One region of the Buttiauxella sp. BIGb0471 genome, then DNA from elsewhere that is predicted to be linked to it. Evidence: predicted binding sites of a transcription regulator. Region 1 holds the regulator's gene; each other region holds the start of a gene.

What was found. Region 1 encodes LexA, which represses DNA repair genes until DNA is damaged. Its sites were predicted from a motif close to TNCTGTATGTACATACAGNA; they were not measured.
Region 2: the regulator LexA is predicted to act here: its motif matches at 4,565-4,584, upstream of metR (HTH-type transcriptional regulator MetR).
Region 3: the regulator LexA is predicted to act here: its motif matches at 5,267-5,286, upstream of umuD (translesion error-prone DNA polymerase V autoproteolytic subunit).
Region 4: the regulator LexA is predicted to act here: its motif matches at 6,353-6,372, upstream of M2371_RS08060 (DNA translocase FtsK 4TM domain-containing protein).

The regions. Positions count from the first base shown of each region.
Region 1 is NZ_JANUEU010000010.1:33,428-41,134, reverse strand. Features, by position in the region: gene ubiC (chorismate lyase) at 1-160, shown strand, start outside; gene ubiA (4-hydroxybenzoate octaprenyltransferase) at 160-1,032, shown strand; gene plsB (glycerol-3-phosphate 1-O-acyltransferase PlsB) at 1,123-3,552, opposite strand; gene M2371_RS20945 (diacylglycerol kinase) at 3,679-4,047, shown strand; gene lexA (transcriptional repressor LexA) at 4,156-4,764, shown strand; gene dinF (MATE family efflux transporter DinF) at 4,838-6,169, shown strand; gene M2371_RS20930 (CsbD family protein) at 6,327-6,536, shown strand; gene zur (zinc uptake transcriptional repressor Zur) at 6,599-7,114, opposite strand; gene M2371_RS20920 (cupin domain-containing protein) at 7,224-7,707, shown strand, end outside.
Region 2 is NZ_JANUEU010000009.1:53,008-60,714, reverse strand. Features, by position in the region: gene M2371_RS20670 (hypothetical protein) at 1-313, shown strand, start outside; gene M2371_RS20665 (hypothetical protein) at 316-783, shown strand; gene M2371_RS20660 (DUF1240 domain-containing protein) at 776-1,240, shown strand; gene M2371_RS20655 (hypothetical protein) at 1,233-1,697, shown strand; gene M2371_RS20650 (hypothetical protein) at 1,690-2,154, shown strand; gene metE (5-methyltetrahydropteroyltriglutamate--homocysteine S-methyltransferase) at 2,237-4,498, opposite strand; gene metR (HTH-type transcriptional regulator MetR) at 4,616-5,569, shown strand; gene M2371_RS20635 (carboxylate/amino acid/amine transporter) at 5,457-6,356, opposite strand; gene yigL (sugar/pyridoxal phosphate phosphatase YigL) at 6,468-7,274, opposite strand; gene pldB (lysophospholipase L2) at 7,308-7,707, opposite strand, start outside.
Region 3 is NZ_JANUEU010000001.1:331,994-339,700, reverse strand. Features, by position in the region: gene yejM (LPS biosynthesis-modulating metalloenzyme YejM) at 1-810, shown strand, start outside; tRNA gene M2371_RS01600 (tRNA-Pro) at 888-964, shown strand; gene M2371_RS01595 (EAL domain-containing protein) at 1,483-3,591, shown strand; gene M2371_RS01590 (Y-family DNA polymerase) at 3,556-4,836, opposite strand; gene umuD (translesion error-prone DNA polymerase V autoproteolytic subunit) at 4,839-5,192, opposite strand; gene M2371_RS01580 (DUF445 domain-containing protein) at 5,439-6,719, shown strand; gene M2371_RS01575 (AcrZ family multidrug efflux pump-associated protein) at 6,766-6,915, opposite strand; gene modE (molybdenum-dependent transcriptional regulator) at 7,044-7,707, shown strand, end outside.
Region 4 is NZ_JANUEU010000002.1:322,593-330,299, reverse strand. Features, by position in the region: gene serS (serine--tRNA ligase) at 1-277, opposite strand, end outside; gene M2371_RS08070 (replication-associated recombination protein A) at 372-1,715, opposite strand; gene lolA (outer membrane lipoprotein chaperone LolA) at 1,724-2,335, opposite strand; gene M2371_RS08060 (DNA translocase FtsK 4TM domain-containing protein) at 2,498-6,289, opposite strand; gene lrp (leucine-responsive transcriptional regulator Lrp) at 6,411-6,905, opposite strand; gene trxB (thioredoxin-disulfide reductase) at 7,408-7,707, shown strand, end outside.

The DNA.
Region 1 (7,707 bases):
TTACCTGTTTAGTGCATCTTCCCTGACAAGGGATTTCATTGAGATTGGCCGCAATGAGGAGCTGTGGGGGCGTCGTTCCCGCCTGAGATTAGCCGGAAAACCATTAGTGCTGACCGAGCTGTTCCTCCCCGCATCCCCGCTGTATGTAGAGGAAAAATAATGGAGTGGAGTCTGAAACAGGGCAAATGGCAGGCCTATCAGCGCCTGATGCGGCTTGATAAGCCGATTGGCTCGCTTTTATTGCTATGGCCCACGTTATGGGCGTTGTGGTTAGCGACACCGGGTGTGCCGCCGCTGACCATTTTATGTGTGTTCATCGCTGGTGTCTGGATGATGCGAGCTGCGGGCTGCGTGGTAAACGACTACGCCGATCGTAAATTTGATGGGCATGTTAAACGCACGGCGCACCGGCCCCTGCCGAGTGGGGCAGTCAGCGAGAAAGAGGCACGCATCTTATTTGCCGTGTTGGTTCTGTTGTCGTTTTTACTGGTGCTGACACTCAATACCATGACAATTTTGTTATCGGTAGCGGGGCTGGCATTGGCCTGGGTTTACCCGTTTATGAAACGCTATACCCACCTGCCGCAGGTGGTGTTAGGTGCGGCATTCGGCTGGTCAATTCCAATGGCATTTGCTGCGGTGAGTGAATCTGTACCGCTGAGTTGCTGGCTGATGTTTTTGACCAATATCTGCTGGGCCGTGGCTTACGACACGCAATACGCGATGGTCGATCGCGATGATGATTTAAAAATTGGCATTAAATCCACGGCGATACTGTTCGGGCGCTATGACAATCTGATCATCGGCATTTTGCAGATTACAGTGATGGTACTGCTGGCAGTGATTGGTTGGCTGAACGGGTTGGGTGGGGCGTTTTACTGGTCGATTGCACTGGCGGGCGCGCTATTTATCCATCAGCAACGTCTGACTGCGAACCGCGATCGCGACGCCTGTTTCCGTGCATTCCTGAATAATAACTACGTTGGGCTGGTGTTGTTTATTGGTCTGGTGCTGAGTTACCTGCACTTCTAAAACATGTCCCTCATCCCGGCCTTCTCCCCAAAGGAGAAGGAGAAAACCGGGCAATCCCCTCTCCTGTGGGAGAGGGTTAGGGTGAGGGCATTACTCAGTCGCAGCCTGCGACGTCGCACTTTCAATCGTCAAACGCACATCCGGCATGATCAGCTCTGCCAGCATCTGGTAGACCTTCATGGTTTCGGTTGGCTCCGCATCTCCGGTATCGCTGATATAGCCTTCATCACGCAGGGTTAACACCAGCGAGGTGAACACGGCTTTATCAAAGAACTCCGGCGCGTTAATACCATGCAAAACAGACAAGCGCTGGGCAACGGTGCGGCTTTCGCGTTCCAGTGTCCCGCGGTTGATGGACGGATTAGCGCTCAACAGCCAGAAAGTAATCGCGTAACGCTGCAGCGTTTCACGAACACCCGCAGCCAGAAGCTGCATAGTGCGTGAACGAGCCGGGTTAATCAGCACTTCATCACCCGCAAGAGTAATCAGTTCCTGACGAACCATCTCATTGAGCAGCGCATCCATTTCACTGACAAGCTGTGCCTTCTCCCAGCGCAGGAAAAGCTCAGCTTTCAGCATCGGGTAGAGTAATTCGACCTGACGCAGAAGCTCTCCGCGTGAAATGTGGCGATGCTGCGTGATAATCGCGGCCAGCAGAGAAGGCAACACCAACATATGCAAAATGTTGTTACGGTAATAAGTCATCAGTACCGCCTGCTCACGCGGCAGAATGATGATGTCACCGATAGTATCTTTCTCTACTTCAAACTTGTTCATTTGCAACGCGTGTTCAATCAGCGCTTCTGCTGGCTGGTCTGGTGTGGTCGCATCTGGTGAATACGGCACATTACGCAACAGGCTCAGGTAGCAGTTGAGCTGCTCGGTCAATTGTTCACGAGTAAGTGAACGCTGACGCGACGCAAGTAATGCGGTACAGCACAGGTTCATGGCATTCGCCGCCCCTGCATTGTTGATACGCACCATCAGCTCGGCAGCAATTTCATTGACCGTTGGCGTCAGCCACGCCGGGCGAATCGCTTCGATTGGGTCGATTGAATCACGCCATTCAGGAACGCGCTGATTGAGGAATGTCATCAACGGCATCGGTTCGCCGAAGTTCACATAGCCCTGGCCGAGGTTACGCAGCTTGCTCAGCCCGCGCACCATCTGCATAAAGCTCTCTTTCTCTTTGGTCGCTCCACGCAGTTCTTTGGCGTAAGTCCCCACTTCCATTACATGCTCGTAGCCAATGTAAATCGGCACCAATGTAATTGGACGAGTACCGCCGCGCAGCATGGCCTGAATGGTCATCGACAGCGTGCCGGTTTTCGGGTCAAGCAAACGCCCGGTACGGGAACGCCCACCTTCCACAAAATATTCAACGGAATAGCCACGGCTAAACAGCTCGCCAAGATATTCACGGAACACGGTGGAATAGAGTTTGCTGCCTTTAAAGGTACGGCGAATAAAGAACGCGCCCAGGCGACGGAAAATCGGGCCTGCTGGCCAGAAATTCAGGTTGATACCCGCCGCGATGTGCGGAGGAACTAGCCCCTGGTGATAAAGCACGTAAGACAGCAGCATGTAGTCCATGTGGCTGCGGTGGCAGGGCACATAGACAATCTCATGGCCGTCATGAGCCAGTTGGCGCACACGCTCAGCGTTGTGAACGTTAATGCCCTGGTACAAACGGTTCCACGTCAGACCTAACACGCGGTCGGTCAAACGAACGGCTTCATAAGAGAAGTTGGCGGCAATCTCTTCCATCAGCGCGACAGCATTTTGCTGTGCTTTTTCATGGGAGATTTTCTTGCTACGCGCTTCGTCTTCTACCGCGCGAGCGATAGCTTTTGATGCCAGAAGTTTGTTAAACAGATCCTGACGCACCGGCAGACGCGGGCCAACAGTCGCTAAACGCTGGCGAGCGAAGTGCATACGTGCCACGCGCGCCAGTTTCTGAGCGATTTTTTTATCTGTGCCGTGATCGGTTGCCATCTGGCGCAGCGAAACCGGTGCGGAAAAACGCACAAAGCTGTCGCGGCCAAGCCAGGAGACGGCGAAGAATTTCTGAATGCCGTTGAGCATTCTTAATGGCGGATTCACTTCGCCTTTTTCGCGCCCCGGTGAACGGCCAAACATGACCGAAACAGGCACCATCTGCACATCCAGATTGGGATTGCTACGGTGCAAATCGAGGTAATCATGGAACAGCTTGATCGACTCTTCTTTTGGCGTGTAATAAGTGAATACACGCGGCCCACCATGGATAAAGACATAGCGCGGCAGCACCGCTCCGTCGATTTCTAACGGCTCGAGAGGGTCGGGCAAGTTATGCGCGAGGCATTGAGCGCGCAGCGTTAATAAGTCCGCCTTTGAGTTATAGGGCAGCACGTACATTATTGGACGTGTGGGATCTAAGCCCAGTTCGGCTTGTGGATCTGCCGGAATAGACTTGCTCTTTACCAGAACGCCTAATGGTAAATTAAGTAATTTGTAGTAGATTCTTGGCCAGCCTGACATAAACGATGTAAAGCCTCAGGTTAATGATGCAAATTCGCCGCAAGAATATCAGAATCTGACCCAGATTTCTGTGGCGTTATAATTTTGACAAGCATTGATGCAAATAATTTGAAAAGGTTGCCCAAAATGGCGAGTAGTACCACTGGACTTACCCGTATTATCAAAGCTGCAGGCTATTCATGGAAAGGGCTAAAAGCGGCCTGGATCAACGAAGCTGCTTTCCGCCAGGAGGGCGTTTCGGCTGTCATCGCCATTGCTATTGCCTGCTGGTTAGATGTTGACCCTATTACCCGTATTTTACTGATTGGTTCAGTCGTGTTGGTGATGATTGTCGAAATCCTCAATAGCGCTATTGAGGCCCTCGTTGACCGTGTTGGTACTGACTATCACGAGCTTTCCGGGCGAGCGAAAGATATGGGCTCAGCCGCCGTATTAATCGCCATTATCCTTGCAGTAATTACCTGGGTCACGCTGCTTTGGCAGCATTTGCGATAGTCTTTCCAGAATAGTTAAGTGCCTGGTTTTTTGCTCAATTTGTGGTTCCAAATTCGCCTTTAACTGTATATACTCACAGCATAACTGTATAAACACCCAGGGGGCGGAATGAAAGCGTTAACTACCAGGCAGCAAGAGGTGTTTGATCTTATTCGGGATCATATCAGCCAGACCGGCATGCCACCGACACGTGCCGAGATTGCTCAACGTCTGGGGTTCCGTTCTCCGAACGCTGCGGAAGAACATTTAAAAGCTCTCGCCCGTAAAGGCGTGATTGAGATTGTTTCCGGCGCTTCGCGTGGCATTCGTTTGCTGGTGGAAGAGATCACCGGTATCCCGCTGGTTGGGCGCGTCGCTGCGGGTGAACCACTCCTTGCGCAGCAGCATATCGAAGGCCATTACCAGGTAGATCCTTCATTGTTCAAACCGAATGCCGACTTCCTGCTGCGCGTCAGCGGGATGTCTATGAAAGACATCGGTATTATGGACGGTGATTTACTGGCGGTGCATAAAACTCAGGATGTGCGTAACGGCCAGGTTGTTGTTGCGCGCATTGATGATGAAGTCACCGTTAAACGTTTGAAACAGCAAGGGAATACCGTTCACCTGCTGCCAGAAAACAGCGAATTCGAGCCGATAGTGGTTGACCTGCGTGAGCATAACTTCTCGATTGAAGGGCTGGCTGTTGGGGTTATTCGCAACGGCGACTGGCTGTAAAATCTCTTTAGGTGATGCGTATTTAAGTACGCATCACTGTCTTAATTCTCTTTGATCTCCTTCAGGAGAGGTCATGCAATTATTCTCCACAGCGGATCGTGCGCTCTGGCGCCTCGCTTTACCCATGATTTTCTCCAACATTACCGTCCCGCTGCTTGGCCTTGTCGATACGGCTGTTATTGGTCATCTGGATAGTCCTGTTTATCTCGGTGGTGTCGCGATTGGAGCGACGGCTACCAGCTTCCTGTTTATGTTATTGCTGTTTCTGCGCATGAGTACCACCGGCTTAACCGCCCAGGCCTTTGGCGCAAACAACCCCTCCGCTTTAGCTCGCGCACTGGTTCAGCCTTTATTGCTGGCACTCGGAGCGGGTATTGCCATTGTCTTGCTGCGCGAACCACTAATCTCGCTGGCTCTGCGTATTGTCGGCGGTAATCAGGACGTGCTCTTTCAGGCGCGACGTTTTCTTGAGATTCGTTGGCTAAGTGCCCCGGCCTCCCTGGCTAATTTGGTCTTGCTCGGCTGGTTGCTGGGCGTTCAATACGCACGTGCGCCGGTTATTTTGTTAGTGGTCGGTAACGTTCTGAATATTGTGCTCGACGTGTGGCTGGTGATGGGGCTGCATATGAATGTTCAGGGGGCAGCACTCGCTACCGTCACGGCTGAATACGCCACATTTATCATCGGCTTGCTAATGGTGAAAAAGGTCATGGGCCTGCGTGGAATCAGTGGTGAAATGCTTAAACAGGCGTGGCGCGGTAATGTTCGGCGTTTGTTGGCGCTTAACCGCGACATCATGCTCCGCTCGCTGTTATTACAGATCTGTTTTGCCTCCGTGACCATCTTTGGAGCGCGTTTGGGTAGCGAAATCGTCGCGGTGAATGCGGTACTAATGACGTTGCTGACCTTCACCGCTTACGCGCTCGATGGTTTTGCCTATGCCGTTGAGGCACATTCCGGGCAGGCTTACGGGGCTAGAAATCGGGGGCAATTACTCGAAGTCTGGGGAGCTGCATGTCGACAGGCCGGTTTAGTCGCACTGGTATTCGCCGCCGTTTATGCCTTATTGGGTGAGCAAATTGTTTCCCTTTTGACCTCAATTGCTGAGCTGCAACGGCAAGCGGATATCTATTTGTATTGGCAGATAATTTTACCCGTTGTCGGCGTGTGGTGCTATTTGCTCGATGGCATGTTTATTGGCGCAACTCGAGGGACTGAAATGCGCAATAGCATGGCTGTCGCGGCGTTGGGCTTTGGCCTGTCGATGTTTACCGTACCGTATTTAGGCAACCACGGGTTGTGGCTTTCGTTAGCTGTATTCCTTGCGCTAAGAGGTTTGTCGCTGGGCTGGATCTGGCGTCGCCACTGGCAGAAAAATACCTGGTTTAACAATGTTCAAGATTAAGCCGTTAGGTTAAACATTCTTAGTTTTCCCCATACCGCCATATCCTTGACTACAATTATTTCCACGTCCAGCAGAAACAGGGTGTCAGCCAAACGGAAGCACCCGGACGATGGTAATTTTTGTTAGTAATTTTTCACCGAACGATGAGGATACTATTATGAATAAAGACGAAATCGGCGGTAACTGGAAACAGTTCAAAGGCACAGTAAAAGAGAAATGGGGCAAACTGACTGACGATGATATGACCGTCATTGAAGGGAAACGCGATCAGCTTGTCGGCAAAATCCAGGAACGTTATGGATATGAAAAGGATAAGGCAGAGGAAGAAGTCGTTGATTGGGAAACTCGCAACAAATACCGTTGGTAATTAGTTTCCCTCAGATGTGTTAACTCTCAGCCCTGCCCAGGTACACGGACGTACCCATTCCCCTAACGCGACTTCTTCTTTGACTGAATCGAATGGTCATGCCCACACGCTTCCGGGTGACTACACGCTTCAACCTCCGCACAAGCACTGCATAATCCATGCGCCTCAATAACATTATGATGCAGAGCAAAGCCTAACTCGGCTGCCAACTGCTGCATAATATCTTCTACGCCTTCCGCACCCTGTTCTTTCACCACGCCACATCGGTCACAGATAAACATGGCTGATGAGTGAGTCGGTTGATCAAAAAGATGGCATAAAACGTAGCTGTTGGTTGACTCTACACGGTGTACAAAACCTTGTTCGAGAAGAAAATCGAGCGCACGATACACCGTCGGGGGTTTAGCTTGCGGTTCGCTGGCACGCAGTAAATCCAGCAAATCATAAGCGCTGATTGCACCTGCCTGCTGTGTCAGCAAGCGCAGTACTTCAAGGCGTTGTGGCGTCAGGCGCACATTACGCTGCTCGCATAGTTTTTCAGCCTGCGCTAACACGTTTTGTGAAGTCGTGATGTCCATCAGCATTCCCCTGTAGATTAGCCCTACACTTTACCACAATGCGCAAAAAACGCCGAATGGTGCGCCATTCTGGTCACATCCTTTTGAGATGACTATCCCGGAGTTTGTTATGAATAAACCTGATTGCATTCGCCACTGGAAAGAACTGGAAGGTGAAGATGATTCAACCTATCCCGATAGCACTGAATTATTTTCCATTGGCGCACCGCTGGCTCGTAAACTGGGTTTAACACGCCTGGGGATACATCATGAACGCTTGTTGCCTGGCCGCCGTACTTCTTATCCCCATGCCGAAAGTAGTGAAGAAGAGTTTGCTTATGTACTGGAAGGGCATCCGCAAGTGTGGATTAACGGGCACCTCTATGCGCTGGAACCTGGAGATAGTGTCGGCTTCCCGGCAGGGACAGGCGTTTGCCATACTTTTATTAATAACACCGAACATGAAGTTCGACTGCTGATTGTCGGCGAAGCCAATAAAGCTGAAAACAGAATTTACTACCCCTTAAACCCCTCTTATGCAGCACAACGTAAAGATCGCTGGATTGACCATCCGCCGCAATTCTTTGGTCAGCATGATGGTCTGCCTTCCCGAA
Region 2 (7,707 bases), on a different contig from region 1:
TTATGATCTTGTTGATTTTCTGGTTGATGTCACGATGGACGTGGCAAAGATTATTGTGTCAAGTGTGGTGCTTGGGGTTGTGGGTGGGATATTTGTTTTACTGGGAGCGCCAGTAATTATTACAACTTTTGTAGTTATAGGGGTAGGAATCATCCTGAATGCAGGATTAAATATCCTAGACGATAAAGTAGGTCTATCGGTAAGTCTAAAAGAAAAAATTCGTATAGCACTAGCAGAAGAACAACGAATGAAAGACTGGAATCAACAACATTCTTCTTCATTTTTAAACTTACTCGCGAATACATCGGACTAAAAATGAGCAGAAATACTATCTTAAAGTGGTTACTCTATAAAGGTGCTGCTATTATTTTGATCTTAATAATGTCTGCGATAGTTTATTGCATTTTATTTATCGACGACACGATAGATCAGTTATGGTCATTATATTTGCATGGTGACATTATCTCATACCATACTAAAGGTATGGCGGGTGCGGCCGGGCTCCCTATTTATATCTATAGTATATGTGCGGGCATTCGTGTGCTTTTCTCAAAAGGAGTAATGCCACCCACCAAGCAAACAGCTATTGGCGTTATTTTCATGCCATTTTTTGTAATGACGACCATTCCAGGCTTCATCATCGCATTTTTAATTCCCATCGGCCTGATGTTTACACCTTACCACAACTGCCCTCAGGAAAATCTCCGTGCTTTTTATGTTACTGACTTAAAACTATGCACAAACATCGATTACAAAAACTGGACCTTAGAAAGACATGAATAGAGAAACCATTTTAGAATGGCTACTGTATCGTGGCGCTGCTGTCGTTTTGATTCTCATAATGTATGCATTACTTTATTTCATATTGTACTCCGTACCAATGTACGATCTCCGATCATTATTATTACATAATGAGATCATCGTTTATCATGCTAAAGCTGTCGCTTGTGTGGGTGCCATACCTCTTTGCATCTATTCTATATTCGTTGCTCTTCGAGTATTTTTTACCAAAGGAGTTAAACCACCTACAACACAAACCTCTATCGGTAAGGTCTGTAGCGGTGTTTGTGTCATTGTAACTTTCTTATCATTCATCATCGCTTTCCTAATCCCCATCGGTTTGGCGTTTTCGCCTTATAGCAATTGCCCGCAAGAAAAACTCGGCAATTATTATGTCACTGATTTAGAACTCTGTAAGAACATCGAACCCAGAAACTGGAAGATAGAAAGACATGAATAGAGAAACTATTTTAGAATGGCTACTGTATCGTGGTGCTGCTGTCGTCATGATAGCAATCATGTCAGTCATCCTTTATTTTATTTTCTTCTCCGTACCAATGTATGACCTTCACTCATTATATATGCATGACGAAATTATCGTTTACCATACTAAAGCTATAGCTGGGGCAGCAGGAATTCCTGTTTATGTCTACGGTATATTCCTAGGTCTTCGCGTACTTGTCACAAAAGGGATAAAGCCGCCCACCACCCAAACAGCAATTGGTATTATCCTTACGCCAGTCATTGCGTTTGTAACCCTTTCAGGTTTCATCATCGCATTTTTAATTCCCATCGGCCTGATGTTTACACCTTACCACAACTGCCCTCAGGAAAAGCTCGGTGCTTTTTATGTTACTGACTTAAAACTATGCAAAAACATCGATTACAAAAACTGGACCTTAGAAAGACATGAATAGAGAAACTATTTTAGAATGGCTACTATATCGTGGTGCTGCTGTCGTCATGATAGCAATAATGTCAGCCACGCTTTATTTCATTTTCTGTTCTGTTCCAATGTATGACCTTCACTCGCTGTATGTTCACGGCAATATTATCGTTTACCATACTAAAGCTGTCGCTGGATCGGCCGGGACCCCAATATATATTTACTTTATATTAATTTCACTTCGTGTACTTTTCATGAGAGGAATAAAACCCCCTACGACCCAAACCTTCATTGGAAGCATTTATGGAGCATTTGGTTTAATTGTCAGCATAGTATGTCTCATCATCGCTTTCCTAATCCCCATCGGCTTGGCGTTTTCACCTTATAGCAATTGCCCGCAAGAAAAACTCGGCAATTATTATGTCACTGACCTAGAACTCTGTAAGACCATCGAACCCAGAAACTGGAAGATAGAGAAAAAGCAATAATGCCGAATGAGGCTGCGCTTATCCGGCATACACGTTTAGATGTTGTAGGGTGGATAAGCGCCAGCGTCATCCACCGTTTTAATTAAGCGCTACGCAGGTTCTTCGCCGCTTTCACCATGTTTGCCAGTGCCTGGCGAGTTTCCGGCCAGCCGCGGGTTTTCAGACCACAGTCCGGGTTCACCCACAAGCGTTCTGCCGGAACAGACTCTGCAGCTTTCCTTAGCAGAGCTTCAATCCATTCCACGCTCGGCACATTCGGTGAGTGAATGTCATATACGCCCGGCCCGATTTCATTCGGGTATTCGAACTCTTTAAACGACTCCAGCAGGTCCATATCGGAACGCGAGGTTTCGATGGTGATCACGTCTGCATCCAGCGCTGCAATAGAATCCATGATGTCGTTGAACTCGCAGTAACACATGTGAGTGTGGATTTGCGTATCATCACGCACGACTGCAGCGTTCAGGCGGAAGGCTTCCACACCCCATTCCAGATACGCCTGCCAGTCGGAACGGCGCAGCGGTAAACCTTCGCGCAGAGCGGGTTCATCAATCTGGATGATGCCGATACCTGCAGCTTCCAGATCTGCCACTTCGTCGCGCAGCGCTAATGCGATTTGCTTAGCGATAGTTTCGCGGCTCACATCTTCGCGTGGGAATGACCAGCACAGAATCGTCACCGGACCAGTCAGCATGCCTTTTACCGGTTTGTCGGTCAGGGATTGCGCGTATTTCGCCCATTCCACGGTAATCGCTTCCGGGCGGCTGATGTCACCAATTACAACCGGTGGTTTCACGCAGCGCGAACCGTAGCTCTGCACCCAACCGTTTTGAGTAAACACGAAGCCGTCGAGGTGCTCGCCGAAATATTCCACCATGTCGTTACGTTCCGCTTCACCATGCACCAGCACGTCCAGACCTAAACGTTCCTGCTCGGCAACAGCCTGTTTGATGTGTTCCGCGATGCCGGTACGGTAGTTGTTGGCATCAAGATTTCCCTTTTTGAAATCGAGGCGCAGGCCGCGAATTTCAGTGGTTTGCGGGAACGAACCGATGGTGGTCGTCGGCCAGACAGGCAAGTTAAAGCGGTGACGCTGGGCCTGAGCACGAACGGTATATTCGCTCTGACGTTGGCTGTCTTGTGCGGTAATTTTTGCCAGGCGCTGTTCTACTGCCGCGTTATGTACGCGCTGTGAATGGCGACGAGCCTGAATCGGCGCACTCCACTCTGCCAGTTTTTCGGTGTTACCGCTGTTCAGCGCATCAGTGAGCAAAGACAACTCGGCACATTTTTGCAACGCGAAGGCAAACCAGCTTTTTACTTCTTCATCCAGACGGGTTTCAACGCTCAGGTCGATTGGGCTGTGCAGCAGCGAGCAAGAAGAGGCAACCCAAAGATCACGTTTGCCCACCAGATCTTTCAGTTGCGCATATTTCTCCGTTAAATCAGCACGCCAGACGTTACGGCCATTAATCACACCTGCCGATAGCAGCCAGTTCTCTGGCAATTGCTGATGCAGTGCGTTGATATCGTCTTTGCCATGCACGAAGTCGACATGCAAACCCTGAATCGGCAACGCCGTAATCGTATTCAGGTTGGGCGTTACGCCTTCAAAATAGGTGGTCAGCAACAGTTTAACGTTACCCGCCAGCGCATCGTAAGCGGGTTGGAACGCATCCAGCCACTCCTGCGGTAACTCCAGCACCAATGCAGGTTCGTCGATTTGCACCCATTCGATGCCGCGATTTGCCAGTTCCGCCAGCACCTGCTGGTAAACAGGAAGAATATCTTTCAGCAGGCCCAGGCGGTCAAACTGCTCGCCTTTGATTTTACCCAGCCATAGATAAGTGACCGGGCCAAGCAGCACAGGTTTTACGTTATGGCCGAGTGCCAGCGCTTCGTCTACTTCATCCAGCAGCTGTGTCCATGTCAGTTTGAACTGCTGGCCTTTGGTGAATTCCGGCACCATGTAGTGGTAGTTAGTGTTGAACCATTTGGTCATTTCAGCGGCTGCGGCTGGCTCACCAGTGGGTGCACGGCCACGGCCCAGACGGAATAAAGTGTCGATATCGACGCTGCCGTCCGCGTTCTGATGACGAGCCGGCACGTTGCCAAGCAGCAAGCTGGTGGTCAGAACGTGATCGTACCAGGCGAAATCGCCCACTGGCAGCAGTTCCACACCAGCTTCTTTTTGTTGTTCCCAGTGGCGAGCACGCAGTTCGCGGCCCACCGCCAGCAATTCTTCCTGAGTGGAGTTGCCTGCCCAGTAGCTTTCTTGTGCTTTTTTCAGTTCGCGACGCAGGCCGACACGTGGGAAGCCGAGGGTGTGATTAAGTATTGTCATGTTATGCCCCTTGAGGAATTTTTCGTATTTAGCCATCCAGATGTTTACACCGCCATCTTGCAAATGTACTGTATATTCCTCAAGCGCAATTTGCTCATGCCGAAGTGAAGGACTTTCATGATCGAGATCAAACACCTGCGGACGCTCCAGGCGTTACGAAATTGCGGCTCTTTAGCCGCCGCCGCCGCCGCGTTGCATCAAACCCAATCGGCGCTCTCTCATCAGTTCAGCGATCTGGAGCAGCGGCTTGGGTTCCGCCTGTTTGTCCGTAAAAGTCAGCCACTACGGTTTACGCCGCAGGGCGAGGTGCTACTGCAATTGGCTGAACAAGTGCTGCCGCAGATTAGCCGTGCGCTGCAGGCTTGCAACGAACCGCACCAAACCCGGCTTCGCATCGCCATCGAATGCCATAGCTGTATTCAGTGGCTGACGCCCGCGCTGGAAAACTTCCACAAAACCTGGCCGCAGGTGGATCTGGATTTCAAATCTGGCGTGACGTTCGACCCGCAGCCTGCACTGCAACAAAGTGAGCTGGATATCGTGTTAACGTCTGACATCCTGCCGCGCAGCGGTCTGCACTATTCGCCGATGTTTGATTATGAAGTGCGCCTGGTGCTGGCAACGGATCACCCGCTGGCGAATAAAACGCGTATTGAGCCGGAAGATTTGAGCAGCGAAACGTTATTGATTTACCCGGTCCAGCGCCAACGTCTGGATATCTGGCGGCATTTCCTGCAACCAGCGGGCGTAAGTCCATCGCTGAAAAGTGTCGATAACACGTTGTTGTTGATTCAGATGGTGTCGGCACGCATGGGAATTGCCGCGCTGCCGCATTGGGTAGTGGAGAATGTTGAACGCCAGGGTCTGGTTGTGACCAAAACCCTGGGTGAAGGACTCTGGAGCCGGTTGTACGCCGCCGTGCGCGATGGCGAGCAGCGTCAACCGGTGACGGAAGCCTTTATTCGCTCGACGCGTTCACACGCTTGTGAGCATCTGCCGTTTGTGAAGAACGCGGAGCGACCCAATGGCGATGTACCCATAGCGAAGCCATTATCACCGACCCACCAATAATAAAACTCGGCCAATGGGGTTGCTCTTGCCAGATGGCGAGGTTAACCAGCAGCCCCGCCGGAACATGCACGTTGTTCATGATGCCGAGCGTGCCCGCATCCACCTGCGTGGCACCGTAGTTCCACATGAAGTACCCCAGCCCTGACGCGACAACCCCAAGCCACACCAGAATGCCCCATTGCAGATTTGTCGTCGGCAGTTTTTGCGGGTTCCCAAGCGCAAACCAGGCCGTAACGGCCACGATTAAAGCCCCGAGATAAAACCATGAAAATGCGCAATGCTGTGGCATCGGGCGCGTTTCCATCAGGCGTTTGTAACCCACCATACCGATAGCGAAACAGATGTTTGCCGCCTGCACCAAAAGCAAGCCAATCCAGAAGTGATCGCTGACTTTATCGTAGCGAATAATCGCCGCACCAATCACCGCCAACCCTGCGCTTAACGCATAGCCCCAGCGCAGCTTATTGCCACTGATCAGGTCGTAAATCAGCGTGACGTAAAGTGGCGTCATTACCGTAAACAGCAGGAATTCAGAAACGGTGAGGTAGAGATAAGCCTGGAAGCTAAACAGGTACATCACGCCGAGTTGTAACGCGCCCACCAGCATGTACAGCAACAGCGTTTTCGCGCTGTAGCCTTTGAAACGCAGGAACGGCAGGAACACTAACGCCGCAAGTCCGACGCGCATCAGCACGGAAAAATAGCTGTCGACATGCCCGGCAAGGTATTCGCCAATCAGGCTAAAAGAGAAGGCCCACAGAATGGTGGTGATGATGAGTAACGGCACGATGAAGTCTCAACTACAGGCAATTTATTCACCATTGTAGCGAAGGGTATGAACCGGAGCTGAACTATTTGGTTGACGAGCGGTGATTTATTCACCACTCGATTTTACGAATCAATCTTTACCGAGGAACATCTTACGCAGGTAATGTGGAACCGCGTTATCAGCGTTGGTGCCGATGACTTCCAGCTCTGGCAGCAAGTCTTTCAGGCGCTGGTGAGCGTTGCCCATGATGCAGCCTTTACCCGCCATGCTGAGCATTTCAGCGTCATTCATGCCGTCGCCAAAGGAAATGCAGTCTTTCAGGCCGTAGCCCATCGCTTTGGATACCGCTTCCAGCGCATGGCCTTTTGACACGCCACCTGCCATCACTTCCAGGCAAGTCAGCGTCGAGAAACTCACGTTCACGCGGTCGCCCCAGCGAGCGAGCAACGCTTGCTCCAGCGGTAGCAATTTTTCGTGAGAATCACAGGTGAAGAACACTTTGCTGACGCCATCGGCTTCCAGCAAACCTGGCTCAAACAGGCTGTAGTTAAACACGGCTTCTTTAAAATACTTCATCTCTTCAGGACGATGGCGGTTCATAAACCACTGATCGCCGCGATAGACGTTGGTCACGATATCTTGATTGGTATGTACGACACCAAAGAGATCCTGGGCGATGTCATGGTCGAGATCGTGGCTGAACACCAGGTTGCCGTCAGTATCATGTACGCGCGCGCCGTTAGAGGTGATCATGTAGGCTTTGATTTCGAGGTTATCGCGAATTTGCCCCACGTCGATATGGTGGCGACCCGTTGCGAAGACGAAATTAACTCCTTCAGCAGTGAGCAGTTTCAGCGTTTCTTTTGCATACGGAGTAAGAAGGTGATCGGGGGACAGCAACGTGCCATCTAAGTCAGACGCAACGACATGGTACATAGGATTTGGAACCTCTGGTGTTTAAGTCGGTATTTAGTTATGCCTATCAAAAAAAGCGATGATGGCATTCAGCGCTTCGGTCCGCATATCGTCCTTTTCGAACAGGATCTCATGATACGCACCGTTTATGACGTAAGGTGTTTCCCCCTCACAAGGGTTGCCCGCCGCGGCTCGAATTTCACAGAATTGGTCATGTGCGCGGTTATCAACGACGCGTTCCTCCTCTGCCTGCAGGATAAAAATCGGCGTGGTGATAGCAGTGGCTCCCGCTAAAACCTGTTCTCCTGCGAGTATCCCTTCTCTTACCCAGTGATTTGTTGGCCCGCCAACCCGTAACGCTGGCTCGTCAGCATAAAAACGCAGGTTGCGGCGGTAACGTTCACGGCTATGAGTCAGGACATTAACGCTAAATGGTAAGGCACGCCAGCGGCCT
Region 3 (7,707 bases), on a different contig from region 1:
GATGGCGTGTTATCCGCCCGAATTCCTGCAGCTTTAATTACTGCATTGAACCAGCAAGGCTATCAACTGGGGCTGTTCGCCTCCGATGGTTTTGACTCGTCCATGTATCGCCAGGCCCTGCTATCAGACTTCTCTTTACCTTCTGCAAAAAGCCAGTCTGACGAGCAAACAGCGACGCAATGGGTTAACTGGCTAAACCAATACGCGTCCGAAGATAACCGCTGGTTCTCCTGGGTTGCTTTTAATGGCACCAATATTACAGCAGACACCAATCAGCAGGCCTTTGCTCGTCGCTATGCTCGCGCAGCGGTTAGTGTTGATGAGCAAATCAAACGTGTGCTTGATGCGCTGGAAGCTTCCGGTAAGCTCCAGAATACGGTGGTGATTATTACCGCAGGTCATGGCGTGCCGCTGGGTAAAGAGCAGGAATCCTTTGCATGGTCACGCTCACGTATTGAGGTGCCATTAGTTATCCATTGGCCTGGCACACCAGCACAAACCATCACCAAGCTCACTGACCATCAAGATGTCATGACAACCCTGATGCAGCGCCTGTTGCACGTTAAAAATCCAGCCAACGAGTATTCACAAGGTGAAGACTTGTTTGCCGCGACACGTCGCAATAACTGGGTTGTGGGTGCGGATAACAACAGCCTCGCGGTCACTCTTCCTGACATGACGTTAGTGCTTGATAATAATGGTAACTATCGGATGTACGATTTGCAGGGTGAACGCATCAAAGAAACCAAGCCTCAACTTGGGTTGTTGCTCCAGGTGCTAACCGACGAGAAGCGTTTCATTGCTAACTGATTGTTTATTTATGAACCAGTTAGCAAAAAGCTGTCTTGCAAACGATCGCGAAAAAGGTAGTATTATTTGCACGATCTCGGCACGTAGCGCAGCCTGGTAGCGCATCGTCATGGGGTGGCGAGGGTCGAGAGTTCAAATCTCTCCGTGCCGACCAACATCCCCTTCGAAAGCAGCCTGTTATGGCTGCTTTTTTATTGCCTGTAATTTAACTTCTATAAGGTGTACAGATAATCACACCTGAATGCGTAATTTTGAACATTTACCAGAGTTACTTAGCAGTACAAATATTGTTACCCTAGATTAAATATACCCCCAGAACAGTGGGGGTTTAATATTTTTGACTGGGGTTAGCAGGTTATTAAAGATGTTATCAAACTATTGTAAGGCATTTGTTATTTTTCTTGTGCTGGGGTCTGTCTTCTTTATAACCGGATTAGTATCGAAGGTACTGGCTACCTTTGTTATTGGTACCATTCTCGTCGTTGCTTTTATGAGAGGGTGTAATAGTTAAACCACAGATGTCTCTTTGTTATCGAAGTGTATTTAAACAATAAATTGAAACGGCATTTAATTATTCAATTATGAAGTAAATATCATTTATTCCATTTTTTAGTCATGCAATTGTCCATTTAAATACAATTATCAATAAGCATACATATTTCAGGTAACTTTGTGAGAAAACTGTGGCTGTACAACAATCTGCTGCATCGTCTGCATAACAGTCAAAGTCGTTTATTAAACAATCGATTTGCTCATGCCATTATTGCCAGCACCATGGCAATTGTCCCTTTATCAATCGTCCGGGGACTCGTCATTACTGCATCAGTCATCTGTGATACCACCGGATTTAATAATGCTGCCATCTGGTTCATGCAGCTCCAGGTTGGTTTTTTAGCGCTGGCACCGTTGGTGATGAACATCTATGTCGCGGTTCACTGGGCTGTCAGAAACCGTCTCTCACAGATTTACTGTATTGCACTAAGCATCAGCACCTTGATGATCTTCCGCCGAATCCTTGATGATAATGCACAGTTCTTCTTAGACATCAGTATCCCCCTAGCGCTGGCTTCTGGAGTCTTCGGCAATTACTTACAAGAAGTGGTGAGCGAGAATCTGCTAAAACTCCGCTCATGGAAAGACAATAGCTATACGAATATCATCTCTTTTTTTGCCACGCTGGGTATTATTGCGCTCTTTAGTTGTGCCATTAAACTGGGTGCTGCCATTTGGCTGAAAAGCGGGATGGATTTTCTCAGTAATTTGTCCATGTATTTTTATCCAAAAGATTTTTTACATGGCATTTCATATGTTCTCTTGCGTACGGTGCCATGGTTCTTTGGCCTTCACGGTTATTACCTATTTTTGGATATTGATGTTGCTTTTACTGCGGCACAAAAAATAAATATCAATGACTGGCATACTCTTCATCACCCGCTGAATATCCTTAGCCCTGTATTCTACGATATGTGGTGCAATGCTGGCGGAACGGGTAATACCGTGAGTTTGATAATTTGTATTTTCATGGAAGCCAAAAACCCCCATCGCCGCTTGTTAGGCGTAGCGGCACCCATGGCAATTTTTAATATCAATGAGCCTCTCATTTTTGGTTATCCGATTGTCCTGAACCCCGTCATGATTATCCCGTTTGTCCTTGTCCCCTTAATGTCTTACCTGGTTGCATACGGCGCAACTTATCTGGACATGGTTCCGCGGATTTCCGAAATAGTCAGTTGGTCAACGCCTTCTCCAGTCAAAGTCTGGCTAGCCAGCGGCCACTCTGTGAGCGCTGTGTTTTTGTATCTTCTGATTATTAGCCTTGGGGTCGTTATTTATCGCCCCTTCGTTACCACTTCACTTAAACAATCGGTTCCCGACAATCCCGACCTGGATTTACTCACGGGTGAGATGAATATGACTCAACCGACAGATTTTGAGATGGTGCCGAATTACAGCCATATTGTTGAAGGGAACAGCTACATTGAAGCCCAAAGACAAATTGAGAAGCTGCAAAACAGCGGCCAGTTCATTCTCTATTTTCAGCCACAGGTGCGTTTATCCGATCATAAAATCGTTGCCCTTGAGGTTCTGATTCGCCATCAAAGCGATAGCGGAAAAATAACGCCGCCTGTTTTCCTCAAATATTATGAAAGAACAGGGTTGATGCCGGAGATGGACTTCTGGGTAATGGAACATGCATTAGATTATGTTCGGGAGAATATGTCTGATGCAGAAAATATGACGCTGTCCGTCAATATTTCACCTCAGACACTGGTCGATTACAGATTGCTGAATGTGGTTCGCAAAGTGTTAGCAAAGCCACTCCCCACGGGATGGCAGCTCGAATTTGAGATTACTGAATCACAAAAGGTGCAGGAGCCGGTGCGTGTCGCAGAGGTTCTGGAAAAGATGCGAAGTTTGGGTATTAAAATCGCGCTGGATGATTTTGGCTCTGGCTATTCAACCCTGCATTATCTGACTCGTTATCCTCTGGATAAAATAAAATTAGATAGATCAATGGTGTTGGGCCTCGCTAAACCCGATGGATTTAACTTCCTGCGACAAGTGGTGAAGTTATGTATGGTAGTTAAATGTGAAATTCTTATTGAAGGCGTTGAAACGCAAGACGAATTAGCTCAAGTGCAAATGGCGGGTATTGAGTTTTGCCAGGGTTATTTTTTCCATCGCCCATTACCTGGCAATGTGGTGTGCCAGCTGTTAACGGAACAGCATAAGAAAATGAGCCTCTCACATGCTCCCCGATTTAACCCTCAACAAATCTGAAAGCCGGGTCGTATAACGCGGTGACAACATCGCTCTTTTCATCTGCCACGGCTGCTCAATCCCCTGCCCCACAAAATAAATCGTCCCTTTGCCTTTCTTCTTATTAATATCGTCTATCACCTGCATCAGCATTTCGCTGTTGGCTCGCGGCGGGTTTTCATCAAAGAGATTGAGCTGTGCAATACCCTGGCTGAAAAAGTCACAAAGCATCACCCCTGCTTTTTGATAGTGGTGCCCACCTCTCCAGATGGTGTTCAGGCAGCGTGTCGCCGCATCAATAATATCTCTGGTGTCCTGCGTTGGGGTAAGGAGTTTCACCATCGCCTGGTTGCCGTAGTAAGGTTCATTCACCGTGAAAGGGGATGTTTTAACAAAAGCAGAAATATGACGACAATACTGGTGTTCACCCCTGAGCTTTTCTGCGGCACGTGCCGCATAGCTGCAAATAGCCTGACGCATATGTTCATACTCAGTCAGCCGCTCCCCAAATGAGCGCGAGCAGATGATTTCCTGTTTCGTGGGAGCAAACTCTTCAAATCCCAGACAAGATTCCCCACGCAGTTCACGAACCGTGCGCTCGAGCACGACACTGAAATGTTTACGTATAAAACGGATATCCGCATCAGCCAGTTGCAGAGTCGTTTTAATCCCCATCGCTTCAAGCTTTTTACTGATTCGACGACCAATTCCCCATACTTCGCCAACCGGGAACGCTGCCATTAATTGGCGTTGCCGCTCACGGCCAGACAGGTCGACAACGCCACCCGATTCCAGCGGCCACTGTTTTGCTGCGTGATTAGCGAGTTTGGCTAAGGTTTTTGTCTGGGCAATCCCCACGCCTACCGTTAAATGCGTGCGCTGCGAAAGAGTAGAACGGATTTCCCGGCCAAGATCTTTCAGATTTCGGCAATGACTCACGCCAGAAAAATCACAAAAAGCCTCATCGATTGAATAGATCTCAACCCGCGGGCAAATTTCCTCCAGCGTCATCATGACGCGATGTGACATATCAGCATATAACTCGTAATTACTGCTAAAAGCGGTCACGCCTTGTTGGCGGAAGAGATCTTTCTGCTTGAAATACGGACCGCCCATTTGCACACCACAGTTCTTTGCCTCGGCGTTTCGTGCAATCACGCAACCATCATTGTTACTTAAAACCACTACCGGTTTGCCTTTCAGGTCAGGCCTGAATATGGTTTCGCAACTTGCGTAAAAACTGTTTACATCAACCAGGGCAAACATAATTACCTCGTTGATTTCACGATATAAGTCACCACGCCAAACACCTCAAGCGCCTCATCTGAACCGAGATGAATAGGTTTGCAGGCGCGATTAAGCGGCATGAGCTGAATAACGGGTCTGAGTTGCAATTGTCTGACGACGAATTCGCCATTCACCGCCGCAATCACAATATCGTTATGGACCGCCGTTTTTGCGCTATTAACCACCAGCAAATCGCCATTGCTGATACCCCCTTCAATCATCGAATCGTCCGATGCCCGCATGTAGTATGTGGCAGTCGGATGTTCATCCACTAATTGACGAATATCGACGCTCTTTTCTGCATAATCCTGCGCAGGTGATGGAAATGCGCCCATAGTTACGCTCCGTAACCTGTTGATGAACAGAAAATAAAAAGAGTTAGCGGTGCCATAAAATCCTCACAAACAATAACTGTATATATATACAGTATCGTTAAATGTGTGCTCCAGGCAAGTCGATTACAGGAAGATTCTTATAACGATTTGAAGGTGTGGAAAATTTAGTTAATCGAAATAGAGCGAGATTAATCGCAACGCAAATTTGTTCTACCGATCCGCTGCGTGCCGTTCTATGCTTAGTTAATGGAGAAAATAGCTGAACTAAAACGCACCAAGCGCCTTGCGCTGTCCCTACTGCTGGTTGCCGCTGTAACGTTTGTGACTACCCTCTTTTTACCACCGGGTTTCTGGGTGAGCGGCTTAAAAGCTATCGCCGAAGCCGCAATGGTGGGTGCGCTCGCTGACTGGTTTGCCGTGGCAGCGCTGTTTCATCGCGTACCGATTCCCTTCATCTCTCGTCATACGGCGATTATTCCGCGCAATAAAGATCGCATTGGTGAAAACCTGGGCATTTTTGTGCAGGAGAAGTTTCTTGATACCCAGTCCCTGATTGCCTTAATTCGCCGCCACGAACCGGCGCACATGATTGGCCAGTGGTTCAGCAAGCCCGACAATGCGCAGCGCGTCGGGCAACATCTGTTGCAGGTGATGAGCGCATTTTTAGACTTAACTGACGATACGCGCATCCAACGCTTAATCCGCCAGGCGGTTCACAAGGCCATCGATAAGGTCGATTTGACCCATTCCAGTGCTCTGCTGCTGGAAAGTCTGACTAAAAATAACCGCCATCAGGAGTTACTCGACTCCGTCATTGCCCAGATGCTGGCGCTGATAAAACGTGAAAGCACGCGGGCTTTTATCGCCCGTCAGATTGTCCGCTGGCTGGAAACAGAGCATCCACGCAAGGCCAAAGTATTACCCACCGAATGGCTGGGGGAGCACAGCGCCGATTTGGTTTCCAGTGCGGTCAATTCGTTTCTGGATGACGTCAGCCACGATCAGGGGCACCAGATCCGTCAGGCTTTTGATCGCGCGACGTTAAAGCTCATCGACAATCTTAAAAACTCGCCGCAAATGGCTGAAAAAGCCGACAGCATAAAAAGTTATTTGAAAGAGGATGAGGCTTTTAACCGCTATCTGGGCGAACTGTGGGGCGATTTGCGCGAATGGTTGAAAGTGGATGTTAATTCTGAAGATTCGCGCATGAAAAAGCGCATTGCAGAGGCTGGGCAGTGGTTGGGAGAGACGCTGGTTGCCGATAGTGCACTGCGCGCATCACTCAATGAACATCTGGAGCTAGCGGTGCAGAAAATGGCACCTGAGTTTGCCACTTTCCTGACTCGCCATATTAGCGATACGGTCAAAAGCTGGGATGCACAGGATATGTCGCGGCAAATCGAGCTGAATATAGGCAAAGATTTACAGTTTATCCGCATAAACGGCACGCTGGTTGGTGGCTCTATCGGACTGGTGCTGTACCTGCTTTCGCAGATCCCGGCAGTATTGCCGTTGCTGAATTTCTGAAGGGAAGAGAAGAAATGCAACGCCCGCTGATGCGGGCGTTAGGAAATCAATGGTTTTTTTTCGGTTGGTCGTTGTGACCGACTTTTGAGAAGACGTTAAAGACTTCACCCAATCCATAGATAAGACCGAGAATCACCGCCATTACGATTGGCACCATGACCACGGCAAACACCAAGCTTTTCAATAACTCTAACATGGATGCCTCCAACAAAAGTGAGAGCGGCTATTCTAACGACCTGACAGAAAAACGCACTCTCCTTTTGTGCGATTTGCCCAACCCCACGCAATAGAGGAAAATGGCGTTTTCTTTATTGCGGAGAGGTTATGCAAGCTGAAATTCTACTGACGCTGAAACTCCAGCAGCGGCTGTTCGCCGATCCACGTCGTATCGCGCTACTTAAACAAATACAACATACCGGCTCAATTAGCCAGGGCGCAAAACTTGCGGGCATTAGCTACAAAAGTGCCTGGGACGCCATCAATGAGATGAATCAACTGAGCGATGAGACGTTAGTTGATAGAGCAACAGGCGGCAAAGGCGGCGGTGGCGCGGTTCTTACGCATTACGGTGAACGTCTGATTCAGCTTTATGAATTGCTCGCGCAAATCCAACAAAAAGCCTTCGATGTGCTGCGTGATGACGCGCTACCGCTCGATAGTTTGCTCGCTGCAATTTCTCGTTTTTCTCTGCAAACCAGCGCTCGCAACCAGCTTTTCGGCACCGTTTTACGGCGTGATAGAGAACAAGTGCAGCAACACGTTGATATTTTATTGGCTGATGGCTCAACGCGTTTGCAGGCAGCCATTACGCGCCAGAGCGCAGAACGCCTGGGTTTAAGCGAAGGCAAAGAAGTTCTGGTACTGATTAAAGCGCCGTGGGTGGAAATTACCACTGATGCCAAACGTGCCAGCGGTGCAGACAACCAGCTCCCCGGTATTATCAGCAATATTCAGCAAGGGGCTGAGCAAAGCGAAGTGTTGGTGCAAT
Region 4 (7,707 bases), on a different contig from region 1:
GCAGGGCATCAAGTTCAGTTTTCGCCGCATCAAGTTCTTCACCGAGTTGGTTAACTTCCTGACGCAATGGCTCGATGTCCTCCCCGCGCGCTTTCGCCTGGCCGATGGATTTCGATCGCGAGTTACGCTCAGCCTGCAGATTTTCTGTTTTAACCTGCAATACTTTACGACGCTCTTCAAGGGAGCGCAGCGTTTCTACATCCAGCTTGAAGCCTCGGCGTGCCAGTTTTTCAGCGACTGCGTCTGGCTCTGTACGCAGTAGATTGGGATCGAGCATGCTTATCCTGTGCTTATCGAATTAAATGAAGGGGATAGCGGTCACAGCCTGCAACCGCAATGATAGTCTTGCTAACCTTACCGCAACGCCTGAATTATCGGTAGCGTTTTGTCGGGCTATTTTGATCCTGTTCAGTAAGCCAGGCGAGCTTTTCACCAATCTTACCCTCAAGACCTCTGTTTGTAGGCTGATAATAGCGTGTTTGTGCCATTTCCTGCGGGAAGTAAACTTCTCCGGAAGCATAAGCATTGGGTTCGTCATGAGCGTAGCGATACTCCTGACCATACCCCATTTCTTTCATCAGTTTTGTTGGCGCATTACGAAGATGAACAGGAACGTCGTAATCCGGGCGCTCACGAGCATCAGCCATTGCTGCCTTGAAAGCTTTGTAAACTGCATTACTTTTTGGCGCGCAAGCCAGATAAACAATCGCCTGAGCAATGGCGCGTTCACCTTCCGCAGGGCCAACCCGCGTGAAGCAATCCCAGGCAGCGATAGCCACCTGCATACCACGTGGATCGGCATTGCCTACATCTTCGGACGCAATCGCTAACAAACGCCGGGCAACATATAAAGGATCCCCGCCTGCAGTAATAATGCGTGCATACCAGTAAAGTGCAGCATCCGGCGAGGAACCGCGCACTGACTTATGCAGCGCGGAAATCAGATCGTAGAAACGGTCGCCCTTGTTATCAAATCGCGCACTACGTTCACCTGCAATTTCGGTCAACAGCGCAATCTGTAGCACACGATTTCCACTCGCATCAATTTCGGCCATATCAGCCATCATTTCCAGCGTGTTCAGTGCGCGGCGAGCATCACCGTTGACCAGTTGAGCGATTGCCAGACGAGTTTCGTCTGGCAGGACAATATTCTGCCCGCCGTAGCCGCGAGCCGTGTCGTTCATCGCCTGATCGAGGACTTTTTCAATATCTTCAGTCGTCAGCGATTTGAGCAAATAAACCCGGGCGCGTGAAAGTAAAGCGGAGTTCAACTCGAATGAGGGATTTTCAGTGGTCGCGCCAATAAAGGTTATCGTGCCATCTTCAATATGCGGCAAGAAAGCATCTTGCTGGCTTTTATTAAAACGATGGACTTCGTCAACAAACAGAATCGTACGTCGCCCTGCATTTCGACTCTGACGCGCACGCTCAATAGCCTCGCGGATTTCTTTTACACCGGAGGTAACAGCAGAGATTCGTTCTACATCTGCGTCCGCATAATGCGCAATGACTTCGGCAAGCGTGGTTTTACCTGTGCCTGGGGGGCCCCATAAAATCATCGAATGGAGATGCCCGGCTTCTATAGCTTTAGGAAGAGCTTTGCCCGGAGCGAGAAGATGCTGCTGGCCGATATACTGCGCGAGGTTCTCCGGCCGCATACGCGCGGCCAGAGGCTGGAAGGTATTTTCAGAAAAATCGAGCGACAAGTTGCTCACTCATACCTCTACTTACGTTGGTCGTCCACCGTCACGCCTTTAGGCGGGGTAAACGTAAACTTGCTCATATCCACCGAGCCATTTTGCTGCGATTTCAACGCGTAGCTGCTGCGCTGATCGTCTTGCTCAATAGCACTAAACTGATGGATGGTTCCATCACGTCCAACGTTAATGGTGAATTGCTTAAGATTACCGGCGCTGGTTTTAGGCGTCAGAATAAAATCATCACCGTTTTGTTTGATGTTGTACTGCTGCCAGTCGCTGCTTTGGTTGCGCGCAATCAGCATAAACGGAGTGTTACCAGTAGCATCTTTCAGCCAGGTGGCACTCACTTGCTCAACAAATGGGTTGTAGAACCACAATGTTTTCCCATCGGAAACCAGGACGCTTTCGTCAGGTTGAGTCATATGCCAGTTGAATAAGTTCGGGCGCTTAACCCACAGATCACCCTGACCTTCTTGCACTGCAGCGCCGCCACCGTCGGTGACTTTCTGTGTGAAGCTTGCGTGGAAGCTGCTGACTTTATCCAGACGCGTTTTCAGGTCGCCCGCGGCGTCAGCCCAGGCAGCAGTTGCGGTCAGAGCAGTCAATAAAGCACAAGTAATAGCGATTTTCTTCATTACGATCCCTTAAATTCATGCGCCACATAGCGACTGCACTGTGGCATTTCTGTTGCCCACTCTAGTGGAGAATTGCTTGGGAGCAACAGAAGAAAAAGCTGATTTTCCGGTAATTTACCCTTCTTTGCATAAAAGCCGCAACGGCGGCTCTGATGCAAAAAGTTAGTCAAATGGCGGTGGTGCAAGCACTTCGCGATTCCCGTTGTGACCTTGCGGACTCACGATCCCCTGCGCTTCCATCTGTTCAACAATACGGGCTGCACGGTTATAGCCAATGCGGAACTGACGCTGAACACCGGAAATAGACGCTTTACGTTTTTCAACCACGAAGGAAACTGCCTGATCAAACAGTGGATCAAGCTCTTCATCACCGTCAATCCCGCCACCTGCGCCGCCTTCACTTTCGTTATCGGAAGTAATGCCAGTGATGTATTGTGGACGACCACGCGCTTTCCAGTCCTGAACCACCGCATGGACTTCCTGGTCACGGACAAACGCGCCATGAACACGTACCGGTAGCGTCGAGTTCGGCCCGGAATAAAGCATGTCACCCATTCCCAGCAGCGACTCAGCGCCACCTTGGTCAAGAATGGTTCGCGAGTCGATTTTGCTTGAGACGGTAAACGCCACACGCGTCGGGATGTTCGCTTTGATCAACCCTGTAATAACGTCAACGGATGGGCGCTGAGTGGCCAGCACCAGGTGAATACCCGCAGCACGCGCTTTCTGTGCCAGGCGAGCAATCAACTCTTCCACTTTCTTACCGACCGTCATCATCAGATCAGCAAATTCATCCACCAGCACGACGATATATGGCAGCTTTTCAAGCATTGGATGGGAAACTTCCATGCTGTCGCCTGGTTTCCAGAATGGATCTGGAATTGGACGACCCATTCGTTCAGCTTCCAGCACACGTTCGTTGTAACCTGCCAGATTTCGAACGCCCAGAGCAGACATCAGTTTGTAGCGGCGTTCCATTTCGTTCACGCTCCAGCGCAATGCATTGGCCGCATCTTTCATATCCGTTACGACTTCCGTTAACAGATGTGGGATGCCTTCATACACTGACAACTCAAGCATTTTCGGGTCGATCATAATAAAGCGCACTTCTTCAGGCGTCGCTTTATACAACATGCTGAGGATCATGGCGTTCACGCCAACAGACTTACCGGACCCGGTTGTACCCGCAACCAGCAAGTGTGGCATTTTCGCCAGATCGGCAATCACCGGTTCGCCACCGATATCTTTACCCAGGACGACCGTTAACGGAGAAGCACTTTCGCGGAACTTAGCGCAGTCGAGAACTTCGCGCAGGTAAACGGTCTGGCGTTTTTTGTTTGGTAACTCAAGGCCCACATAGGGTTTGCCTGGAATAACTTCAACGACACGCACCGCCACTGTTGATAACGAGCGCGCGAGGTCGCGAGACAAGTTAGAAATGCGAGCGGCTTTGACACCTGGCGCTAAATCCAGCTCGAAACGGGTGATAACCGGGCCTGGAGAGTAATCCACCACATCGGCTTTAATCCGGTAATCGGCAAGACGAGCTTCCACCAGGCGAGCCATTTGCTCTAACGCGAAGGTGTCAATCGGCTCCACTTCTGCTGGCGGCGAGGTCAACAAGTCCAGCGATGGCAATGGCGTTGTTGGACGCTGCCGTGGACGATCGTCCCCATTTCGCATGAGGAATGGATGAATCAAACTTTCTTGTACCGGAGGTGCTGCAACAGGGGCAGGTGCTGGCGGTTGCACATGCGACTGCGGTGCAGCTTGCCAACTTTGCGGTTGCTGAACAGGAGCTGGCGCTTCAACCGGACTCGGCGTAAATAATGGCTCGCTCGGGCCATCATCAACTAACGTTTTCATTGGTGAGAAATCAAAATCATCCAGTGAGAACGGCACATTATTTGGCTGTTGCTGTGTTGGTTGCTGTTGTTCCGCGGAGTAACGCTGTTGCTGCTGCGCTGCAAACTGGCGAGCTAATTCTGCCTGTTCAGCCTCTGCTTCATCTTGCTGTGTCGCATCGTCTTCATACTCTTCACCATAACGCTGCTGTTGCTGGGCCGCGAACTGGCGAGCGAGTTCCTGCTGTTCCATTTCCTCGGCATCGTCAGCATAGTCGTCTTCGATATCCATCCCGCCCTGGCGACGCGCTTCTTCTTCAGCCATTCGCTGAGAAGGCAACTTGATGCCATAGGACGCAAGCTCACGACGAGTTGGTACGCGCACACGATTTGGACGTGGCAACTGCGGGCCAATCCCCTCTTTAACCTGAGGACGAGGCGCGTCGCTGGCAATGCTAAACACCGGGCTAAACGCTGCCGCAACACCTGCGACTTTTGCAGCATCTTTAACACCTTGCGGAATATCCGGGGCTGGCACGATCGGAATTTCCGGCATTATGCTGGACATCCCCTGAGGCATAGCCGGTGGTTCAACCCGCGAAGCGTCCGTAGAACTTGTTGATGCAAAAGCTGGAGAACTGTCATAGCCATAAGGGTCAGGCTTAGGTTCGTTTACCGGCTGATACCAGGCTGCCAGTTGCTCACGTTCACGCGCACGACGCTCTTCGACTTCTTCGAAATGGTACAGCGGCGGGCGAACGGCGGGTTTAAATTCTTCAATAGGCTCAGGCTGAACAACAGGCTCTGGAGCCTCTGGTTCATAGTAAGCCGGTTCAACAAAAGGTTGCTCCACAGCCGGTTCTGACCAGTGGCTGGTGACTTGCTGCGGATGCTGCTGCGGATTTTGTTGTGCAGAGTATTGCGGGTGATATTGATCCGTCGCGCGAGGCGCGTCGTAACTTTCAGGCGCAGGCGCAATAACGGGTTCAGGCGTCACCGTAGTAGGCGCAGGTTCCCAGGCAATAGCGGGATGGTGATCCACTTCTGGTGCCGGTGCTGCTACTGGAGAGACGGTCGCTGTTGGCATAACGGGAGCCGCATAGGCAGGGTTCGCCATTGCCGCAGCGGCAGTTGCCGCAACTGGGGCAACGATAGACTGCCCGTGTAATAAAGGATCGTATTCGTCGCTTTCAGGTAGTGTTGCTTTATTCCCTGAGAACAAAACGTCGTCCTCAGGCAGCGTCGCTTTATTTCCCGAGAATAAAACGTCATCTTCCGCATCATCCATACGCTTACCAGAAAACAGCGCAGTGTCTGTTTTACGCGCGTTAGGATTGGAGAATTTCTCAGATATACGCTGCTTACGTGCTAATGCTCCACGCAAAATACGCGCACGACGAGACTCACGCTTTTCCACTACTTCTGAAGCGTGTTCTTCGTTATGTTCTTCATCTTCGTAGTCGTAATCATCGTCTTGCCAGGTGTTATCCCGGCGCGTACGGTTACTGGCAAAAGTCAGCACGCTTAATGTCGCACTGCCAATTTTCTCTGCAATACTGACCCAGGACCAGCCGGTAAACAGAGTTAAACCTGCCGCCCAAACGCACAACAAGGCAATTGTGCCGCCGCTACTATTAAGCAAAGGCATCATCGCGGTGCTGAGCAAACTCCCTATCACGCCACCTGAGGCAAAGTACCAAATATCATCTGCGTTTATCGCCGCCAGGCCACAGGCCGTAAGTACCATTGCCAATACACCAATCAGGCGTAAGGAAACGGCAAAGTAATCAACAAACTCTTCGCTATCCCGGTTACGGAAAGTGAACCAACACGCGCCGATAATGATGACCGGGATGGTGTAGGCCATCACGCCAAAGATGAATAGCAGAGTATCGGCCAGCCACGCCCCTGGCATTCCACCCAGATTATGGATAGGTTCATGCCACGCGGTTTGTGACCAACTCGGATCGGAAGGATTAAAACTGAGCAACGCCACCATCAAATAGACGGCAAAAATGGCAACAAGAAGCAGTAACGCCTCTAACGCACGACGCCCGCTGCTGAGTTTCCTCAATGTAACTTCTTTTTCTTCGGTGTATTCCTGGCTCAAGTAAGACTCTCCAGGTCCTTAATAAATATGGAGAGCAACAGTGCCGGGCATTCCCGGCACTGTTGCTGTATGAATTACCAGGAGTGTAACCAAAATACGCAGATTTTGCACCTGGCCCGTGTTAACGGGTCTTAATAACCAGACGATTGCTCTGTTTGACCTCTTCCATCACTACATACGTACGGGTATCGTTCACACCCGGCAGTCGCAACAAGGTTTCGCCTAGTAATTTGCGGTACGCAGACATATCAGGTACACGGGTTTTCAACAGGTAGTCAAAATCGCCGGATACCAAATGACATTCTTGAATTTCTTCAAGTTTCTGAACTGCGGCGTTAAATTGCTCAAACACATCCGGGGCGCCACGATTCAGAGTAATCTCAACAAAAACCAGAAGTGATGCATCCAGATAATGCGGGTTCAACAGAGCGGTGTAGCCCTGAATGAAACCCTGTCGTTCCAGACGACGCACGCGCTCAAGGCACGGAGTCGGTGAAAGCCCTACTCGCTTCGAAAGCTCGACGTTGGAAATACGTCCGTCCTTCTGCAGTTCATTCAGAATGTTACGATCGATGCGGTCGAGATCTTTGCCAGGGCGCTTCTTACTATCTACCATTATTATTGTCTCTCTTTGTTCCTTCCTTCACCTGCCATAACCCGGTCAACGTCAATGTTCCGAGTGTACGTGAGAAGACCGGTGCCCAATGGCCGCTATCGACATCACTCATGGCGTCTGTCCACGCCATGAGTAGATTTCAATAACCCGGTAAAATTGCATCAGGTATGCGTGATTATTTTACTGCTCTCACACCAAATGTTTTTCTTCCTCGAATGTTTTCGCAAATGCTTAGCGGATTGTCAAAGCAAAACATCGAAAATTAGTGGAACGTGCCATATATCCCGGCGACTTGACGATTATTCATCACTTTAGTGGCGTGACTAATTACCCTGTTCTGATGGATTTCTATGCGCTTTCTATTCATTTGCCCAGGTTGATTGAACACGACTATTGCACATATCGTTAACACTATTACCCATCACCACCGTTGCACCCTTTTTTTAACCCGCCAAATTCCCTACAATCCCTCGATTGACTGCCAACGAACAATGAGGATCTCATGGGCACCGCTAAACACAGTAAATTGCTAATTCTTGGCTCCGGCCCTGCGGGCTATACCGCAGCAGTCTACGCGGCTCGCGCTAACCTCAAGCCCGTCTTGATTACCGGGATGGAAAAAGGTGGCCAGTTGACCACAACGACTGAAGTTGAGAACTGGCCTGGCGATCCTAATGACCTGACAGGCCCAGCGTTGATGGAGCGCATGCACGAACATGCGACCAAATTCGAAACAGAAATTCTGTTCGATCACATTTCTAAAGTGGATTTGCAAAACCGTCCGTTCCGTCTGACAGGCGAC